One region of the Bradyrhizobium sp. CB82 genome, then DNA from elsewhere that is predicted to be linked to it. Evidence: predicted binding sites of a transcription regulator. Region 1 holds the regulator's gene; each other region holds the start of a gene.

Region 1 (4,277 bases):
CTGACCGTGCTTGCACTGAACATTGGCGCGCGCATCCTCGGCGCCGAGAGGACTGCAAAATGAGCGATCTGTCCGTTTCCGTAGGTTCCACCGGGCGTCAGGCGCCGCCGATACTGCCTGAGGCTCCGGCCAAGGTGACGGTGCGCAACCTCAATTTCTATTACGGCGAGCACCATGCGCTGAAGAACATCAACCTGACGCTCGGCACCAACCGCGTCACGGCGTTCATCGGTCCGTCCGGCTGCGGCAAGTCGACCCTGCTGCGCATCTTCAACCGGATGTACGATCTCTATCCGGGGCAGCGCGCCACCGGTCAGCTCATGCTCGATCAGACCAACATCCTCGACCCCAAGCTCGACCTCAACCTGCTGCGGGCCCGGGTCGGCATGGTGTTCCAGAAGCCGACGCCGTTTCCGATGACGATCTACGAGAACATCGCCTTCGGCATCCGCCTTTACGAGAAGATCTCCAAATCCGAGATGGACGACCGGGTCGAGAAGGCGCTGCGCGGCGGCGCGCTGTGGAACGAGGTCAAGGACAAGCTCAACGCCTCCGGCCTGTCGCTCTCCGGCGGCCAGCAGCAACGCCTCTGCATCGCCCGCACCGTGGCGGTGCGTCCCGAGGTGATCCTGTTCGACGAGCCATGCTCGGCGCTCGATCCGATCTCGACTGCCAAGGTCGAGGAGCTGATCCAGGAGCTAGCCGAGAGCTACACGATCGCGATCGTCACTCACAACATGCAACAGGCGGCGCGCGTCTCCGACAAGACCGCCTTCATGTATCTCGGCGAGCTGATCGAGTTCAACGAGACCAGCAAGATCTTCACGTCGCCCAGCGACCGGCGCACCCAGGACTACATCACCGGCCGCTTCGGCTGAGGAGACAGGAAATGGCTTCCGAACATACCGCAAAGGCTTTCGACACCGATCTCCAGGAGCTTACGCGGCTCGTTGCGGAGATGGGCGGCCTCGCCGAGCGCATGATCGTCGATTCCGTCGATGCGCTGATCCGCCGTGACGTCGCGCTCGGCCAGCGCGTGGTGGCAACCGACGCCGAGATCGATGCGCTTCAGAAGAAGATCGAGGAGCGCGCCGTGCTCACGATCGCGCGCCGCCAGCCGATGGCGGTCGACCTGCGCGAGATCGTCAGCGCCATGCGCGTTGCGACCGACCTGGAGCGGATCGGCGACCTCGCCAAGAACATGGGCAAGCGCGTCGCAGCGCTCGAGACCGATTTCCACCCGCTAAAGCTGTTCCGCGGTCTGGAACACATGACCGACCTCGTGCAGCAGCAGGTCAAGTCGGTGCTGGACGCCTATGCCGCGCATGACCTGCCGGCGGCGATGATGGTGTGGAAGGGCGACGAGGAGGTCGACGCGATCTGCACCTCGCTGTTCCGCGAGCTCCTCACCTACATGATGGAGGATCCGCGCAACATCTCGTTCTGCATCCACCTGATGTTCTGTGCCAAGAACATCGAGCGGATCGGCGACCATGCGACCAACATCGCCGAAACCGTCTTCTATATGATCGAAGGTCAGGCCATCGCGGACAAGCGTCCGAAGGGCGACATGACGACCTTCGCCACGACCGTGCCGAATACTTAAGGAGCGACGACGCCATGGGCGCACGCATTATGGTTGTTGAGGACGAGGAAGCGCTGACCGAGCTGTTGCGCTACAACCTCGAAGGCGACGGCTACGATGTCGAGACGGTGATGCGCGGCGACGACGCCGATACCCGTCTCAAGGAGCACATCCCCGATTTGATCGTGCTGGACTGGATGCTGCCGGGTCTGTCCGGCATCGAGTTGTGTCGCAGGCTTCGTACGAGGCCCGAGACCAAGCAGCTGCCGATCATCATGCTCACCGCGCGCGGCGAGGAGAGCGAGCGGGTGCGCGGGCTTGCCACCGGCGCCGACGACTACATCGTCAAGCCGTTCTCCGTGCCCGAGCTTCTCGCGCGCGTGAAGGGGCTTCTGCGGCGCGCGAGCCCCGAGCGGCTTGCCACCGTGCTCGCCTATGGCGACATCGAGCTCGACCGCGAGAAGCGCCGCGTCGCGCGCTCCGGACGGCCGATCGACCTCGGCCCGACCGAATATCGCCTCTTGGAGTTCTTCCTGGAGCATCCCGGCCGGGTGTTCTCGCGTGAGCAGTTGCTCGACAGCGTCTGGGGCCGCGACATCTATATCGACGAGCGCACCGTCGACGTCCACATCGGCCGCCTGCGCAAGCTGCTCAATCTCGGCCGCGAGCAGGACCCGATCCGCACCGTCCGCGGCGCCGGCTACGCGCTGGATGATCGGTTTGCGAAGGCCGAGCAGACGTAAAAAAGCGCGCCGGAGGCGCGCTGAATCTCCCGACCGAACGTCCCGGCCTAAAGCCGGGACGTTGCCGTTTGTGACAGGGTCAGCGCGTACCCGGCTTCGTCGGTGCGCGCCGGCGATCGGCTGCCGGCTGGTAGGCGACGCGCGAGTGCTGCGCGCAGTAGGGCAGCCCCGAGAGCGATTTGCCGCCGCAGAAGAAGAAGTCCGGGCTCGAGGGATCGCCGACCGGCCAGTGACAGGTCGCTTCGTTGAGCTCGAGCAGCGACAGGCGCTGGCTCATCGGAACGACATTGTCATAGGTGATCGGGTCGGGCTCGACCTCGACCTCGAAGGCCTGCGCGAGTGCGGTGTTGCCGCGGGCAATCGGGCGGCTCACCCGCATCATGTGCTGTGCTGGGCGCGCCTTGCGCGGCCGGGGAGCCGCCGAGGACGGGCTCTTGGCGCGGCCGGACAGGCCCAGCCGGTGCACCTTGCCGATTACGGCGTTGCGCGTCACATTTCCGAGCTCGGCAGCGATCTGGCTGGCCGAAAGCCCGGCTTCCCAGAGCTTTCTCAATTGCTCGACGCGATCGTCGGACCAGGTCAAAACCGTCATTGCACCCTTTCCTTCGCCGCACGGTCAGCCAATCCTTGGGCCGCGTGGCGATGTCTAAGCCTCGAAAAACCCGTGCTGCCAGAATCCCTTAAGGCTCGCCGGGCGCGATCGAGGCACCCGAACGTTACGCCGGTACAGGAGGACTTAGAGGATCAGAACTGCTGCACGAGATGTCGTATCTGACAGGGGAAACGCTACAATATGGCGTGACTCCCGCGCAAGAGTCTGCGGCTCCGCGTCCACATGTTCCGTAGTAAAAACCCCTCAAAATCACCACCGCAAGACTACGGGTCGCGTGGCCTACAGGGCCTTCTGGCGGCATTGACAGCGGTTTTTCCAAGCATAAAATAGTGACACGTGCCGCCCTTAAAAGGCGGCACGTTTCGTTTTCCGGGCAGGTCAATGATGCGCTGCGCAACGCAGTCTCGTGAGCCGGCCTCAACATTCAAGTGACCGTCATGACCAACAGCGCCGCGACGCATCTGCTTCCCGTCTTCGCCAGGGCCGAGCTCGGCTTCGAGCGCGGCGAGGGCTGCTGGCTGGTCGCGACCAATGGCGAGCGCTATCTCGACTTCACCTCGGGCGTCGCCGTGAATGCGCTGGGCCACGCGCATCCCGCTTTGGTCAAGGCCTTGCAGGAGCAGGCCACGAAACTCTGGCACATGTCGAACCTGTTCCAGAGCCCTGATGGCGAGAAGCTCGCGGTCAGGCTCTGCAACGAGAGCTTTGCGGACTTCGTGTTCTTCTGCAATTCCGGCGCCGAGGCAATGGAATGCGTGATCAAGGTGGTGCGCCGCTATCACGCCTCCAAGAGTCATCCCGAGCGCTACCGCATGATCACTTTCGAGGGGGCCTTCCATGGCCGCACGCTGGCAACCCTCGCCGCCACGGGGGCTGCAAAATATCTCGAAGGTTTTGGTCCGCCGATGGACGGGTTCGACCAGGTGCCGCATGGCGATCTCGAAGCCGTCAAGAAGGCCATCGGCCCGCAGACCGCGGGCATCCTGATCGAGCCGATCCAGGGCGAGGGTGGCGTGCGCTCGGCGCCTCCCGCCTTCTATCGTGCTCTGCGCCAGCTCTGCGACGAGCATGGCCTTCTGCTCGCCTTCGACGAGGTGCAGACCGGCATGGGCCGCACCGGCGATCTCTTCGCGCATCGCCGCCTCGGCGTGACCCCGGACGTGATGTCGCTCGCGAAAGCACTCGGCGGCGGCTTTCCGATCGGCGCGTGCCTTGCGACGGCCGAGGCGGCATCCGGCATGACGCCGGGCTCTCACGGCTCGACCTTCGGCGGCAATCCGCTCGCTGTCTCCGCGGCGAACGCCGTGCTCGACGTCATGCTCAAGCCCGGCTTCTT
Region 2 (4,277 bases), 4.5 Mb from region 1:
CCGAAATTGCGCAGCGCGCTGCCGAAATAGACCGGCGTCAGATGGCCCTCGCGAAACGCCTCCAGCTCGAACGGTTTGGACGCTTCGGTGACGAGCTCGAGCTCGTCTTTCACCGCGGACACATCGAGATTGGCATTGAGCTTGGCCAGTTCGGCGATCTCGATCTGCTGGGCGGCGCCGGTCTTGGCGCCGCCGCCTTCGAGCAGGCGCACGCCGCCATTGACGACGTCATAGGTGCCGAGAAAGTCACGGCCACGGCCGACCGGCCACGTCATCGGCGTGGTGTCGAGCGCCAGCGTCTTCTCGATCTCGTCCAGCAGTTCGAAAACGTCTCGGCTCTCACGGTCCATCTTGTTGATGAAGGTGATGATCGGGATGTCGCGCAGGCGACAGACCTCGAACAGCTTTCGCGTCCGCACCTCGATGCCCTTGGCGGCGTCGATCACCATCACGGCGGAGTCGACCGCCGTCAGCGTGCGATAAGTGTCTTCCGAAAAGTCCTCGTGGCCGGGCGTGTCCAGCAGGTTGAATACGAGGCCCTCGAACTCGAAGGTCATCACCGAGGTGACGACGGAGATGCCGCGCTCGCGCTCGATCTTCATCCAGTCCGAGCGTGTGTTGCGCCGCTCGCCTTTGGCCTTGACCTGGCCGGCCAAGTTGATGGCGCCGCCGAACAACAGCAGCTTTTCCGTCAGCGTGGTCTTGCCGGCGTCCGGATGGGAGATGATCGCAAAGGTCCGCCGCCGCGCCACTTCGGCGGCAAGCGGGGAACGGGCCGGCGATTCGGCTGTGATGGCGATGTCGGACATGGCGGGAGCGTTTGGCAGGGAAAACCGTGGGGATCAAGGGACAATGGCGCCCCCGATATGGGGGGTTCCGAGGCGAAACTCCACCCCGTAATGTCTGGGGTCAGCGCACAAGCTGCACTGCCCAATAGCTGAGCGCGGCGACCAGCGCGGAAGCCGGGATCGTGATCACCCAGGCGTAGACGATCGAACTCGCCACGTTCCAGCGCACCGCCGACACGCGGCGAGCGGCGCCGACACCGACGATCGCGCCGGTGATGGTGTGGGTGGTCGAGACGGGAACGCCGAGGAAGGTCGCCATGAACAGGGTCGCGGCACCGCCGGTCTCGGCGCAAAAACCCTGCATCGGCGTCAGCTTGGTGATGCGCAGGCCCATGGTGCGGACGATCCGCCAGCCGCCCATCAGTGTTCCCATCGCCATGGCTGCCTGGCAGGACAAGACCACCCAGAACGGCACGTAAAATTCCCCGCCGAGTTGGCCCTGCGAAAAGAGCAACACGGCGATGATGCCCATGGTCTTCTGGGCGTCATTGCCGCCATGCCCGAGCGAATAGAGCGAGGCGGAGGCGAATTGCAGGATGCGGAAGGCGCGGTCGACGGCGAATGGCGTCGACCGCACGGAGGCCCAGGAGACGACTGCAACCAGCATCATTGCGAGCAGGAAGCCGACCAGTGGCGAGAGCACGATCGCCAGGACGGTCTTCGACAAGCCACTCCAAACCGCCGCCGTGATCCCGGCCTTGGCCATGCCGCCGCCGACGAGACCGCCGATCAGCGCGTGCGACGATGAGGAGGGAATGCCAAGGGCCCAAGTGACGATGTTCCAGACGATGGCGCCGACCAGGGCGGCAAAAATCACCTGGGCGTCGACGATCGTGGGATCGATGATTCCAGTGCCGATGGTCTGCGCGACATGCAGGCCGAACACCATGAAGGCGATGAAATTGAAGAACGCGGCCCAGAACACCGCGAATTGCGGCCGCAGCACGCGGGTCGAGACGATGGTTGCGATCGAATTGGCGGCATCGTGCAGGCCGTTCAGGAAATCGAACAGCAGCGCGACCGCGATCAGTCCGACCAGGACGGGAAGACCCAACACGGCATCCACGACGCGCCCCCTGCTTTAAAGTTTGCGCATGATCTGCGCGCAAACGCGTTCCGCGTTTGTCGGGGAAAACCGCTGCACGCTCTTCCGGATCATGCGCTAGACCTGCTCGATGACGATGCTGTTGATCTCGTTCGCGACGTCGTCGAAGCGGTCCGCGACTTTCTCGAGATGGTCGTAGATCTCGACGCCCACGATGAAATCCATCGCGTTGCCATCGCGGTGCTTCAGGAACAACTCCTTCAGCCCGATGTCATGAAGATCGTCGACACGCCCCTCCAGTTTGGTCAGCTCTTCGGTGATCGCGGTCAGCATGGCGACGTTCTTGCCGATCTGCTGAAGCAGCGGCAGCGCGCGGCCCACAAGGTTGGCGCACTCGATCAGAAGCCCGCCGATCTCGCGCATCGGCGGCTCGAAGGCGCGGACTTCGAATAGCATCACTGCCTTGGCGGTCTGCTGCATCTGATCGATGGCGTCGTCCATCGAGGTGATCAGGTTCTTGATGTCGCCGCGGTCGAACGGGGTGATGAAGGTGCGGCGCACCGCAGTCAGCACCTCGCGCGTGATGTTGTCGGCGTCGTTCTCGAACTGATTGACGCGTTGGCAATAGACCGGCGTCTCCTCGCCGCCGTTCAGCATGCCCTGGAGCGCAATCGAGCCCTGGATCACGGTCTGGGCGTGGCGGTCGAACAGATCGAAGAACCGTTCCTCCTTGGGGAGAAAGGCACGAAACCAACGAATCATGGGATTAACTGCCGGGTTGAGATTGGCCGGTCCGGGAGGACTGTCACCCAACTGTCATAGACCATTTTCAGGCCGCGCGCGTGCCACCTCACGCCGCCCGAAGCAGTTCATCCACCGCTTTCAAGAATCTTGGAAATTACTTATATATCAGAGGCTTACAAAGATCTCCGAAGGTAATGCGCGATTTCGCCGACGACGCCGCGGCGGAAGGTGAGCACGCAGATCACGAAGATCGCGCCCTGAATCACCGTCACCCACTGGCCGTAACTCGCCAGGTACTGCTGCATGGCGATGATCACGAAGGCGCCCACCACGGGCCCGAAAATGGTGCCGAGACCGCCGACCAGCGTCATCAGCACGACCTCACCGGACATCGACCAGTGCACGTCCGTGAGCGAGGCGTTCTGCGCCACGAACACCTTCAGAGAGCCCGCAAAGCCCGCCAGCGTGCCCGAGAGGATGAAGGCCAGCAGCTTGTACTGATCGGTGCGATAGCCGAGCGAGATCGCGCGCTGCTCGTTCTCGCGGATCGATTTCAAGACCTCGCCGAATGGCGAGTTGATGATGCGATAGATCAGGAGGAAGCCGGCGAGGAAACCGACCAGCACGACGTAATAAAGCACCGTCGATTTGGAGAGATCGACGATCCCGAACAGATGGCCCTGCGGAATGCCCTGAATGCCGTCTTCGCCATGCGTGAACGGCGCCTGCAAGTAAATGAAATAAAGGAGTTGCGACAGCGCCAGCGTGATCATCGAGAAGTAGATGCCCTGGCGGCGGATCGAGATGTAGCCGGTCACGATCGAAAGCACGACGGCCGCTGCAACGCCGGCGAGGATACCGAGTTCCGGCGGCAGTGCCCACACCTTCAGCGCATGCGCGCTGCAATAGCCGGCGGTGCCGAGGAACATCGCATGGCCGAACGACAACAGACCGCCATAGCCGATCAGCAGGTTGAAGGCGCAGGCGAGCAGCGCGAAGCACAGCGCCTGCATCACGAAGAACGGATAGATTCCGGTAAATGGCACGGCGGCCAGGGCCAGCGCCATGAACACGAACACGATCATCTCGTCGCGCATCGCGCGCGCGGTCACGGGCAGGGTATCGTCTGTCAAGGCTGTCATATCAGGCCGCCCTTCCCGTCAGACCCGTGGGCTTCACGAGCAGCACCAGCACCATCAGCACGAACACGACGGTGTTGGAGGCCTCGGGGTAAAAATACTTGGTCAGGCCTTCGATCACCCCGAGCGCGAAGCCGGTGATGATCGAACCCATGATCGATCCCATGCCTCCGATCACCACCACCGCGAACACCACGATGATGAGGTCGGCGCCCATCAGCGGCCGCACCTGGTTGATCGGCGCGGAGAGCACGCCGGCGAGTGCTGCAAGGCCGACACCGAGACCGTAGGTCAGCGTGATCATGCGCGGCACGTTGATGCCGAACGCGCGCACCAGCGTCGGGTTTTCGGTCGCGGCGCGCAAGTAGGCGCCGAGCTGGGTCTTCTCGATCAGGAACCAGGTCGCAAGGCACACCACCAGCGAGAAGACGACGACCCAGCCGCGGTAGACGGGCAGGAACATGAAGCCGAGATTCATGCCGCCCTTGAGCTGGTCGGGAA
Region 3 (4,277 bases), 1.3 Mb from region 1:
CGACATCACGAATTCCTCGTCCTGCGCCGGTGCGAGCACCTCCTCGCCGAGTTCGCGGGCGCGAAGCGCGCGATCGACCAGCGCCATCGACATGGCCTTGCGCTCGCTCTGGCCGAAGGCCAGGCCATAGCCGCGGGTGAAGCACGGCGCTTCCGTTGCCGAGCCCTTGAACTGGTTCACCATCTGGCACTCGGTCAGCTCGATCGCACCCAGCGGCACGGCGAAGCCGACGTCCTCGGCGAAGAGCTCGACCTCGACCTCGCCGAAGCGGATCTCGCCGGCGAAGGGATGGTTGCGCCCATAGCCGCGCTGCGTCGAGTAGCCCATCGCCAGCAAGAAGCCTTCGTCGCCGCGCGCGAGATTTTGCAGGCGCAGGTCGCGATCGGCAGGGAAGTTGAGGGGTTCGCGCGTGAGATCGCCGACCGGGGCGTCCGGCCCGGCTTGCGGTGACGGCTCGATCAAGCCGTCGCGACCCAGAATATCGGTCACGCGCGGCGTGGCGGCGGGTGAGGCTTCGGCTGTGGCCGGCTCCTCGGGCACATAGCCTTCGGCCAGACCCGGATCGAGCAGGCGATGGGTGTAGTCGAAGGTCGGCCCGAGGATCTGTCCGCCCGGAATGTCCTTGAAGGTCGAGGACACCCGCCGCTGCACCCGCATGGCGCCGGTATCGACCGGCTCGCTTGCGCCGAAGCGCGGCAAGGTGGCTCGGAAGGCGCGCACCAGGAAGATCGCCTCGATGAGATCTCCCCGGGCCTGCTTGATCGCGAGCGCCGCGAGCTCGCGATCATAGAGCGAGCCTTCGCTCATGACGCGATCGACGGCAAGGCCAAGCTGCTCGGAAATCTGGCCGAGCGTGATGTCGGGCAAGCTCCGTTCGCCGCGACGCGCATGGGCGAGCAGGCGATGGGCGTTCTCGATGGCGCGTTCGCCGCCCTTGACTGCGACATACATGCTTCAACTTCCCTTGTTCGCGATACGCGTGGTGCGCGGGATCGCAACCACGGCGTCATCGGCGACCAGCACCACGTCGATGCCGCGCGGAAACAGCGCCTCGTTGAGGCGCAGGCGCTCGAACAGGTCGGCTGGCCTGATCATCGCCTGTAGGATCGTCGCGCCGTCGATGCCCGGGCCACGGAGCTCGAAGGCGGCCCCTGCGTCGAGACTATCGGCTTGCAGGATCAACGTGGTCGAACGATCAGGGTATTCATTGCTGCCGAGCGCAAAGCGCTCGAGCGAAGGAAGCGTGGCACCATCGGCGATCAGCGCAAAGCTCGCGACGGAAGGATCCTGGATCACCGACGCACCGGTATGGAATTTCAGCCATTTCAGGACGTCTGGGCTCCCCGACATCAGCGCATCGAGCCAGAGTGGCGTATCATGGTCGAACAGCGTTAGCGCGATCGCGGCAGTGCCGCGCATCATCAGGCCCGGCGCCGCCAGGACCGGCGCGATGCGCTGCACCGAGCCCGGTCGCGCCATCGCGTCCATGACCGAACGAAAGGTCGATTGCGCCGACAACACCTTGTCGGCAAAACCGGGCGGCAGTTCTGCGATCGTCGTCATGGCCTCACCCCTCACCGCGCACCATGGTGTAGAAATCAACCTTCGTTGCCGCGGCTCGCGCGGCGCGCTGCGCCTGCCGCGCATGCAAGTCCGCCCGCAGCGGCGCGACGACATCTTGCTCGATTGCGCTCGCAAACTCTTCCGACTGCACCAGCGCGTCGCAGAGCGCGATCAGTCGCGCCTTCTCTCCGTCGCGACCAAGCGTATAGCCGAAGCCGACCTCGCCGCTCGCAAGCCGCACTGCGGCGCGCGACACGGTTGCCTCGCCCAGGTTGAATGGCACACCGTCGCCGCCGATTCGGCCGCGCAGCATCACTAGCCCGTTTTCGGGCGCACGCAGATCGTCGTAGCGCGGCAGCGTAATGGCCCGGAGGCGGCCGGCGATGGTGCTTGCGTCCGCATGCGCCAGCACCGCCATCGCCGCCTTGCGCCGGATCTTGAGACTGTTTTGCTGGGTCACGTCGTTCACAAGCCTTGCCGAATTCAAGTTGTCTATGATAATAGACAACTCGATAATGAAGCGCCATGACTGTTTCGTGACAATCGTGTGATTTTGGAGATGGGCCTGTCTTCGATATGAGCCTTCAGGACACCGCCTCTTCCGGCGTCGCGCTGTGGCGCCTGGTCGCCGACGGCATCGAGCGCGGCATCGCCGATGGCCGCTTTGCCGCCGGCGAAAAACTGCCGGGCGAGACCGAGATCGCCGAGATCTATCGCGTGAACCGCCACACCGTGCGGCGCGCGCTGGCGGCGCTCGCCGAGCGCGGCCTGGTGCGCGCCGCACGCGGCAGCGGCACCTATGTCGAGGCGCAGAAGCTCGCCTATCCGCTGCGCTCGCGTACGCGCTTCTCGGAGATCGTCGGCGCCGGCGGCCGTGAGCCGCGCGGACAGTTGATCGAGGCGTCGGAGGACGTGGCGAGCCGGGAGCTCGCACGACAGCTCGGCGTGAAGACCGGCGCGCGGCTGGTCCGGATCGAATCCGTGCGCTTTGCCGACCGGACGCCGATCTGTGTCTCGACGTCCTGGCTGTCAGCCGAACTCTTCCCTGATGCGGGTGCGGTGTTCGCCGCCGCGCGCTCGATGACAAAACTGCTCGCCCATTACGGCGTCCGCGACTACCGCCGTGGCTCGACCCGAATCACGGCCGGGATCGTCGATGCAACCGACGCCGCGCGGCTCGATCTTGCGCTGGGGCGTCCGATCCTGGTGGTCGATTCGACCGACGTCGATCCCGACGGCAGGCCGCTGGTGACCAAACGCTCGCGGTTCGCGGCGGAGCGCGTGGAGTTCCTGGTGGAATCATAGGGCAAAGGCGCGCTCTTCGCGCGCCGCGCCCACCACCTTTCCGGAATTTCGACAGAAGCGGTGGGCACGCTCCGCTTTGCCTGCCCTACAGGGGCCTCATGCCACTGCTCGCCGCCCGATGATGGCGAAGCGGAGCTTTCCGGAGATGAAGTCGATCGCGGCGACCGCGACCAGGATCATCAGAACGAGGAATGACACTTTCTGCCATTCGAGCACGCGGATCTGCTCGGCGAGCTGAAGCCCGATACCACCGGCACCGACGATGCCGATGATGCTGGCCGATCGCGTGTTCGATTCGATGAAGTAGAGCACCTGCCCGGCAATGACCGGCAGCACCTGCGGCATCAGGCCGAATCGAATCTCATGCAACGCATTGCCGCCTGACGCCCTGATGCCCTCGACCTGCTTCTTGTCGGCCGCCTCGATCGCCTCCGAAAACAGTTTTCCGAGCGCGCCGAAGTCAGAGACCATGATCGCGAGCACGCCGGCGAACGGGCCGAGGCCGACGACATTGATCCAGACCAACGCCCAGATCAGCGTATCGACGCCGCGGATCGAATCGAGGAAACGTCGCACCGGAAAGCGGATGATGTTCGGCGGCACGATGTTCCGCGCTGCGAGCAGGGAGACCGGCAGCGCCAGCGTTGCGGCGAGCGTGGTGCCGAGCAGCGCGATCGACAGCGTCTCACCGAGCGCCCGGAGATAGAGCGGGAGCGACGTTCCGGGATCGGGCGGGATCATCATCAACGTGATCCAGCCGAGCTGGTGAAGGCCGGCGATGAACTTTGCCGGCTCGAAGCCGAGATCGTGCAGGCCAAAAATGAGGACGGCGAGCGCCGCCGCGATCATCGCAGGCGTCGCCAGGCGCGCCGCCGCCGGCCGTTCGAACGCATCGGGATACTTCGTCCGCAGCGCTGCGGTGTCCGGCCGTTCCAGCTCCTTCATGACCGCGCATCCCTGCCGAACAGCCGCGCGCGCAGCCAGCCCGTGGTGATATCGATGATGAAGATGGTGACGACGATCATGAGCAGAATTGCGCTGACGTCGGAGTAGTAGAATTTCCGGATCGCGACCACGAGTTCCTGGCCGATACCGCCGGCGCCGACGAAACCCATCACCGAGGATTCGCGGACATTGATCTCGAAGCGCAGCAGCGCGTAGCTGACATAGCCGGCCGAGACCTGCGGCAGCACGGCAAAGCGCATGCAGGACAACCAGCTCGCGCCGGTCGAGCGCACACCTTCGACCGGCTTCATGTCGGCATTCTCGACGATCTCGGCAAACAGCTTGCCGAGCGCGCCGGTCGAGTGAATAGCGATCGCCAGCACGCCTGCCATCGGCCCGAGCCCGAAGGCCATGACGAAGATCAGGGCGAACACGATGCCCGGAACCGTGCGGGCGAATTCGAG

What was found. The regulator PhoB, encoded in region 1, activates phosphate uptake and scavenging genes when phosphate is short. The targets are predictions, from matches to a motif close to TGTCATNNANCTGTCAT.
Region 2: the regulator PhoB is predicted to act here: its motif matches at 2,697-2,713, upstream of QA640_RS20900 (DUF47 domain-containing protein).
Region 3: the regulator PhoB is predicted to act here: its motif matches at 2,089-2,105, upstream of phnF (phosphonate metabolism transcriptional regulator PhnF).

The regions. Positions count from the first base shown of each region.
Region 1 is NZ_CP121650.1:8,804,311-8,808,587, reverse strand. It holds gene pstA (phosphate ABC transporter permease PstA) at 1-63, shown strand, start outside; gene pstB (phosphate ABC transporter ATP-binding protein PstB) at 60-878, shown strand; gene phoU (phosphate signaling complex protein PhoU) at 890-1,606, shown strand; gene phoB (phosphate regulon transcriptional regulator PhoB) at 1,621-2,328, shown strand; gene QA640_RS41735 (GcrA family cell cycle regulator) at 2,408-2,920, opposite strand; gene QA640_RS41730 (aspartate aminotransferase family protein) at 3,379-4,277, shown strand, end outside.
Region 2 is NZ_CP121650.1:4,336,944-4,341,220, reverse strand. It holds gene QA640_RS20910 (peptide chain release factor 3) at 1-809, opposite strand, end outside; gene QA640_RS20905 (inorganic phosphate transporter) at 910-1,914, opposite strand; gene QA640_RS20900 (DUF47 domain-containing protein) at 2,011-2,655, opposite strand; gene QA640_RS20895 (branched-chain amino acid ABC transporter permease) at 2,811-3,779, opposite strand; gene QA640_RS20890 (branched-chain amino acid ABC transporter permease) at 3,781-4,277, opposite strand, start outside.
Region 3 is NZ_CP121650.1:840,640-844,916, reverse strand. It holds gene QA640_RS03945 (carbon-phosphorus lyase complex subunit PhnI) at 1-951, opposite strand, end outside; gene phnH (phosphonate C-P lyase system protein PhnH) at 955-1,563, opposite strand; gene phnG (phosphonate C-P lyase system protein PhnG) at 1,568-2,032, opposite strand; gene phnF (phosphonate metabolism transcriptional regulator PhnF) at 2,140-2,868, shown strand; gene phnE (phosphonate ABC transporter, permease protein PhnE) at 2,965-3,813, opposite strand; gene phnE (phosphonate ABC transporter, permease protein PhnE) at 3,810-4,277, opposite strand, start outside.